Regions from separate parts of the Blautia marasmi genome, predicted to be linked through region 3. Evidence: riboswitches for the same ligand, from Rfam matches in the RefSeq annotation. Region 3 holds a riboswitch; each other region holds the start of a gene.
The links. Region 3 has a riboswitch for thiamine pyrophosphate ahead of C6P39_RS20930 (thiamine-binding protein). Riboswitches for the same ligand answer to the same signal wherever they lie in the genome.
Positions count from the first base shown of each region.

Region 1: another riboswitch for thiamine pyrophosphate. It lies ahead of thiM (hydroxyethylthiazole kinase); the one in region 3 lies ahead of C6P39_RS20930 (thiamine-binding protein).
Region 2: another riboswitch for thiamine pyrophosphate. It lies ahead of thiC (phosphomethylpyrimidine synthase ThiC); the one in region 3 lies ahead of C6P39_RS20930 (thiamine-binding protein).

Region 1 covers NZ_OIWX01000001.1:5,061,879-5,064,124, reverse strand. Annotated here, with positions in the region: gene thiE (thiamine phosphate synthase) at 1-103, opposite strand, end outside; gene thiM (hydroxyethylthiazole kinase) at 90-914, opposite strand; TPP riboswitch at 965-1,074, opposite strand; gene C6P39_RS22110 (ATP-binding cassette domain-containing protein) at 1,486-2,246, opposite strand, start outside.
Region 2 covers NZ_OIWX01000001.1:1,826,637-1,828,882, reverse strand. Annotated here, with positions in the region: gene thiC (phosphomethylpyrimidine synthase ThiC) at 1-1,087, opposite strand, end outside; TPP riboswitch at 1,206-1,313, opposite strand; gene C6P39_RS08125 (glycoside hydrolase family 31 protein) at 1,383-2,246, opposite strand, start outside.
Region 3 covers NZ_OIWX01000001.1:4,795,326-4,797,571, reverse strand. Annotated here, with positions in the region: gene C6P39_RS20940 (ABC transporter substrate-binding protein) at 1-1, opposite strand, end outside; gene C6P39_RS20935 (ABC transporter permease) at 27-791, opposite strand; gene C6P39_RS20930 (thiamine-binding protein) at 760-1,056, opposite strand; TPP riboswitch at 1,185-1,297, opposite strand; gene pdxR (MocR-like pyridoxine biosynthesis transcription factor PdxR) at 1,388-2,246, opposite strand, start outside.

The DNA of each region.
Region 1 (2,246 bases), 270 kb from region 3:
TTACCTGCTCATAAAGTGTCTTTTCTCCCACCCAGGATCGGTCCGTAACGGCATACAGAAGCAGGGCACGTCTCACCATTTCTCTTTTCTCAGCGCAGTTCATATTTTGCTCCTCTCTCCAGCTCGCTGCCGGTCAAATGATACACCTCATCTATCAGATAGTTTCTGCAGGATGCGCTGCCCCTGCGCTCGCTTTCCATCTTCTCAAATGCCTTTTCCCCGCACAGGCCCATGGAGATCACAGCAGCAGCCACAGCTTCCAGCCTTCTGTCCGGATTGGCCGCCAGATAGGCTGCTGCAAGGGAGCTGAGCATACAGCCGCAGCCTGTGATCTTTGCCATGACAGGGTTCCCGTTTCTGATTATGTAGGTATGGTTTTTGTCTGTCACAATATCGATTGCACCGCTGATAGCGATCACTGCCCCGGTCTTTTTTGAAAGATCCTTTGCGAATGTTATGGTCTTTTCCAGATTTTCGTCTGTAACAGCATCCGCCGCATCAGCATCCACTCCCTTGGAACTGTTTCCGCCCCCGGCAATGGTCTTAATTTCCGAAATATTTCCCCGGATGGCGGTAAAAGCAATTTCCCTGAGTAATTGTTCCGCTGTCTTCCTGCGGTATGTGGATGCCCCGGCCCCCACAGGGTCAAGTACAATGGGATGCCCGCAGCTTCCCGCACTTTTTCCTGCCAAAAGCATGGCTTTCACGGAACGGGGATGCAGGGTCCCCATATTGATGTTCAGACCGTCGCAGAGGCGTCCCATCTCCTCTGCTTCCTCCTCCCCGTCCGACATGGTTGGGGAAGCACCGCAGGCCAACGTAATATTGGCACAGTCATTTGCAGTTACATAATTGGTGATGTTCTGAATCAGAGGCGATTTACTCCTAACGTTTTCCAGTATTTCTCCCAGCATTTTTTCTCCTTTCTGTATCCTGAAACATAAAAAGGGAGACGCCAACACGTCTCCCGGAATCTTGATCTCTCCCTACGCTGGCATTACCCATATCAGGTTAAAGGGTCGAAGTTGGTGACTTCCTCTCAGCCTGCCGCTACAGGCTCCCCCGATGAAACTTATCCATATTTGTAACTGTTCAGTACCCTCACAGTTACAGGCAAAAATCCATGCAAAATCGCCTTTGGCGATGGGATTTTTGCTTGGCCGTGGTACACTTTCTTACGGTCAGCGCAGTGAATGCGCAGACCTACTGAATAGTTGCCCATGTTTTACTTTAACTGGTTATCAGGATACCACACTTACCTGTTCCTGTCAAATTCTGTCAGCTTTGTTCTATGTGGCGGCCCCTGAAAGGTTGCTGTTCACAGGCCACTGTACCGGAAGGCGTTTTCATGCCGGAAGCATGAAGATCCCGAGGCAGCCAGCGCGATATGGGGCAGAATGTTCCATATCTGTGCATCGCGAAGCGTGTTACTGGACGCGAAGTGAACAGTTCCCTGAAAGATATCACGGTTCCGCAAAGTCTTATCTATCCTTTTCTCTTTTCCAGACCATTTTCCATCAGTTCATAGATGGTATCACACACCTCATCCATATACTTTCTGTCATGGGATACACTGATGACTGCCCCTTTGAAATCTGCCAGAAGTCTTCGGATCACAGGCCCGGACAGGGGTGAAAAATTTCTGGTGGGTTCATCCAAAAGAAGCACATTGCTGCCGTCCAGGCTCATTTTCAGGAAAAACAGTTTTGCTTTCTGACCGCCGGAAAGCTGGGAGATACTGTGGTCCATCTCATCTGCCGTGTATTTCATACTGCCCAGATACGTGCGGATCCTGCTGATTTCCTCTTTGTCTCCCTTTTTTTGCAGAAATTCTGCCGGAGTCTTGCTGCCATCCATTTTTTCTTCGTAATTCTGAGGCATATAAGCCACATGCAGGTCTGTTCTCTCCTGCATGGATTCCGCTATTTTCCGCAGAAGTGTGGTTTTTCCAATGCCGTTTGCTCCTGTGATACAGACTTTTTTTGGTCCCTTTACAGACAGGGCGATCTGCTGAGAGAGCACCCGTTCCCCGATACAGAGCTTATCAAGAGAATATGCAAGCACTGTCTTGCCATTTGGAATGGAAGTGTCTTTTGGAAACCGGATAAATATGGCATCCTCTGTCTCCGGTATCTCTGTCCTGTCCTCCGCTTCCCTTAAATAGCGGCGCTCCATGGCCTTTACGGCGTGCATCTTCTTTTTCAGCAACTGCCCGCCGTGGGGGTTCTGCCGGGTGATATTGTTCT
Region 2 (2,246 bases), 3.0 Mb from region 3:
TCACTCCCTTTGCAATATCGGCTGCGTGGGCTGCTATGCGGGAAGCGATAATGCCCTCCTTAACATCATCCAGGTTAGGCAGGCGCAGATGTTCCGCCGGCGTTACATAGCACAGAAAGGAGGCTCCATAAGTGGCCGCGATGGCGCCGCCGATGGCAGCAGTGATATGGTCATAGCCAGGGGCAATGTCTGTTACCAAAGGCCCCAGAACATAGAAGGGGGCGCCCTGACAGAGTGTCTGCTGAATCTTCATGTTTGCCGCAATCTGATCCAGAGGCATATGTCCGGGACCTTCCACCATAACCTGAACGTCCTTTTCCCAGGCGCGTTTTGTCAGTTCCCCTAAGGTGATCAGCTCCTCGATCTGAGAGATATCAGAGGCATCCTGTATGCATCCTGGGCGGCAGGCATCCCCCAGACTCATGGTGATGTCATATTCCCGGCAGATATCCAGGATTTCATCGTAGTGTTCGTAGAAAGGGTTTTCCTGGCCTGTCATTTCCATCCAGGCAAAGATAATGGAACCGCCTCGGGAGACGATATTGGTGAGACGTTTATTCCGTTTGAATCTGCCTGCAGTTTCTTTGTTGATGCCGCAGTGGATGGTCATAAAGTCCACACCGTCCTCCGCATGCATGCGCACAATATCCAGCCACTGCTGTGATGTGATCTCCTTTAAGGGCTTGTGATAGTAGACCACAGCATCATAGATGGGGACTGTTCCAATGATGGCGGGACATTCTGTTGTCAGCCGTCTGCGGAAGGTGTGGGTGTCACCGTAGGAGCTGAGGTCCATGATGGATTCTGCCCCCATTTTTACCGCGTTATTGACTTTTTCAATCTCCATATCCATGTCCTTGCAGTCCCTGGAAATGCCCAGGTTTACATTGATCTTTGTTCTGAGCATGGAGCCGATGGCGTTTGGCTCCAGGGAAGTGTGTCTTTTGTTGCAGGGAATGATGGCCTGGCCTTTGGCCATGAGGACCATAAGTTCATGTACATCCATCTGTTCCTTTTTTGCCGCTGCTTCCATCTCACCGGTGATGATTCCTTTTCTGGCAGCGTCCATCTGTGTTGTGTACTGCATGAAACTCTCCTTTCTGTGAATGATACGGGGATAAGCGGCCGGATATGGGCTTTAGATGTTTATAGAGGGGGCTTTTTAGAAAAAAAGTGCACCCCGGATGGGATGCACCAAATATACATAAACTTCTGGTTCGCTTCCTACGCCGGCATTATCCGTATCAGGTTCCAGGGTCGAAATCCGTTCGTATTTCCTCTCAGCCGACGCGTCAGCTCCCCTTGCGTATTCAATTGTTTTCAGATATTTCCTACCATAATCATATAGCGGCAGGAAAGAAATGTCAACATTTAATTTTCTGTCAAATAGTATGGATCAGATATTCCTGTCTGCCGTCCCTTAAAAATACAGGCATGGAGTCAATAGGAGCCTCTGCTTCTGTCCACTGTCCGCCGTTTAAGATCTCACCGGTATGGGCATTGGTCCAGGTGCTTCCTTCAGGCAGATAGACCTTTCTTTTGAAGGCATGTGGTTCCACAATAGGGGCTGCCAGGATGTCAGGTCCGTACATATACTGGGTATCCAGTTCCCAGGTATTTAAGTCCTCCGGGAATTCGTAGAACATAGTGCGCATAACAGGAGCACCTGTTTTGTGTGTTTCCTCCATAAGGCTTCTGGTATAATCCCGCATCATCTCACGGATTTCAATGAACTTCTTCATGATCTGGTAATTTTCTTCCCCATAGCTCCAGATCTCATTGTCAGCGCCTGTTCCCTCTGTCTCCTCCCCGTCTGCTTTGTAGAGGGGCGTGCGCGGAAGGCGGCTGCCGTGAAGGCGCATCACAGGACAAAAAGCACCAAACTGGAACCAGCGGATCAGCAGTTCTTGGAAGTCCTTGTCATAAATATTGCCGCCATGGAAGCCTCCGATATCTGTGGTCCACCAGGGGATTCCGGAAAGACCCATCTGCAGGCCTGCCACGATCTGGTTGCGGAAATCCTGATAAGTGGAGTGGATGTCCCCTGACCAGATCAAAGCCCCGTACTGCTGGCTTCCTGCCCAGGCACAGCGCACTAGGTTCAGAACATCCTCCTGCCCGTTTTCTTTTTGTCCTTCATAGAAACCGCGGGCGTATTCCCGGGGATAGATATTTCCCTGCTGCATAACGCTTCCGGCATAATAACGGTAGTTTTCGTAATCATAGGTGGTGAACTCCGGTTCCGC
Region 3 (2,246 bases):
TCCTCTATTGTCCTCTCTTTTCTGTCTTATTTTGCCTTTTCCCAGGGCATGCATTTTTTCTGCAGGATATCCACCAGCTTCATAAGAAGAAGGCTGATAATGGATATCAGAAAAATAACCGCAAACATCTTATCAAAAGCAAACGCCTTTTTCACACGGATCATATACACACCAAGCCCGGAAAACCCACCCAGCCACTCTGAGATAACCGCACCCACAACAGAATAGGAAGCGGAAATACGGAGACTGGCAAAAAAACGTCCCATGGCACCGGGCATTTTAATATATCTGAATATTTGAAAATTGCCTGCCCCCATGCTTTTTAAAAGATTCATCATGTCCTTATCCGCAGAACGGAAGCCTTCCAGAAGCCCTATGGTGATAGGGAAGAAGGTCACAATTACGATCAGGATAACCTTTGGCAGCATCTCATACCCAAACCACAGCACAAGAAGCGGTGCTATGGCTACTGTGGGCACAGTCTGGGTGATGACGATCAGCGGATAAAAGGCTTTGTAAAGTTTTTCAAAACGATCCATGAGGACCGCCATGATAAACCCAAAAGCCACACCGCAGAGCAGTCCCGCTGCCGCCTCAAGAAGCGTAACCCCGGAATTTTCCATAAGCAATGGAAACTCACTGCCAAAAGCTTTCAGTACCTGCAGCGGCGAGGGAAGCATAAAGTTGGGAACCAGACCTGCCATGGAGACGATCTGCCAGATGAGCAGGATCGCAAAAAGGGCGGTTGCTGCCCACAGCTTACTGGTGATGCTTTGTAACTTTTTTCTCAATGGTCAGCACATCTCCTTCTGGCTTATAAGACACTTTGATATAGGCCGCAACGGAAGGCGCACCTGCACGGACTGCAATATGCTGGCACTCTTTTACAATATCCATCAGTTCATCATAGTCACCCTCAATGGCTGTCTCAAAAGGCCCTACATAGTAGTTCAGCCCTGTACTCTTAATATAATCAATCACCTCGTCCACAATACGGATCAATTCCTCGTCATTCTTTGCCTCCGGCAATGTCTGGATTGCTACACTTGCATTCATTTTTCTTTTCCTCCTTAGAATCCTTATAAGTTTCACTTTTTGTCTGCAGGGTTTTTTACAATATAAAAGCTCCCGGCAGGTTTTACCTGAACAGGAGCTGGTTATCAGAACGAATGCGCACTGGCCTGCAGTGCCTCTCTTATGCTCCCTACGCCGGCATTACCCGGATCAGGTTAAGGGTGAAAAACGATTACGGTTTTACTCTCAGCCGGACTTCTCTCCAGCTCCCCTGTTGTCTTCTCAAGTGTACTTCATTGTAAAATAATTGTCAAGCCAATCCTCCGGCTTTTTAATGTTACTGTTCACTCCGTGTACAGTAACCACTCCGTTCTCAGTAACTCTTTTCTCTTCCATTCCAGGCTTTCACAAGCCTTTTCATGCCTTCCTCCAAGTCTTCCTCCGACATGGTGGCATATCCCAGAAGAACCGTTGCCGGCATTTGAGGTGCCTTACCGCAGACCAGGAATTCGGACAATCCGTAAACTCTGACACCGGCTTTTGCTGCCCTTTCCACTGCTTCCTGTTCGGATGATCCGTTTTTAAAATGTACCAACAGATGGACCCCCGCATTTTCACCGGAACAGGTGCATACGTTTCCCAAGCCCTCTTTCAGCCAGTGCAGGAGCAGATCATGTTTTCCTTTATAGAGACTGCGCATTCTGTTTAAATGCCGCTCGTAATAGCCTTCCCTCAAAAAAAGCTCAAGGATCCTCTGATCCGCCCTGGAAACCGTGACGGAGAAGGGATTCTCCCCGCTCAGATACCGCTGCATCAGTTTCTTTGGCAGTACCATATAACTGATCCGGATGGAGGGTGCAATAGACTTTGAGAAAGTACCAAGATAGATGACCCGCTCTTCCTTATCAAATCCCTGTAAGGCAGGTATGGGCTTTCCTTTGTAACGGAATTCACTGTCATAGTCATCTTCGATGATGTAGCGGTCTCCCCTCCCGGCCCATTTCAGAAGCGACAGGCGGCGTTTCAGGGGCATGACCGTCCCCATGGGAAACTGGTGGGAGGGCATGACATAGACCATATCCGCTCCGGTCTGCTCCAGATCATGTACATCAATTCCCTGTGTGTCCCGGTTTACGATGCACCTCTCAAATCCCATATGCCCAAAGTCATGCCAGGCACTTCTGTATGTAGGGTTCTCCATGGCAATTTTTCTGTCTTTCCCGAGAATGGTG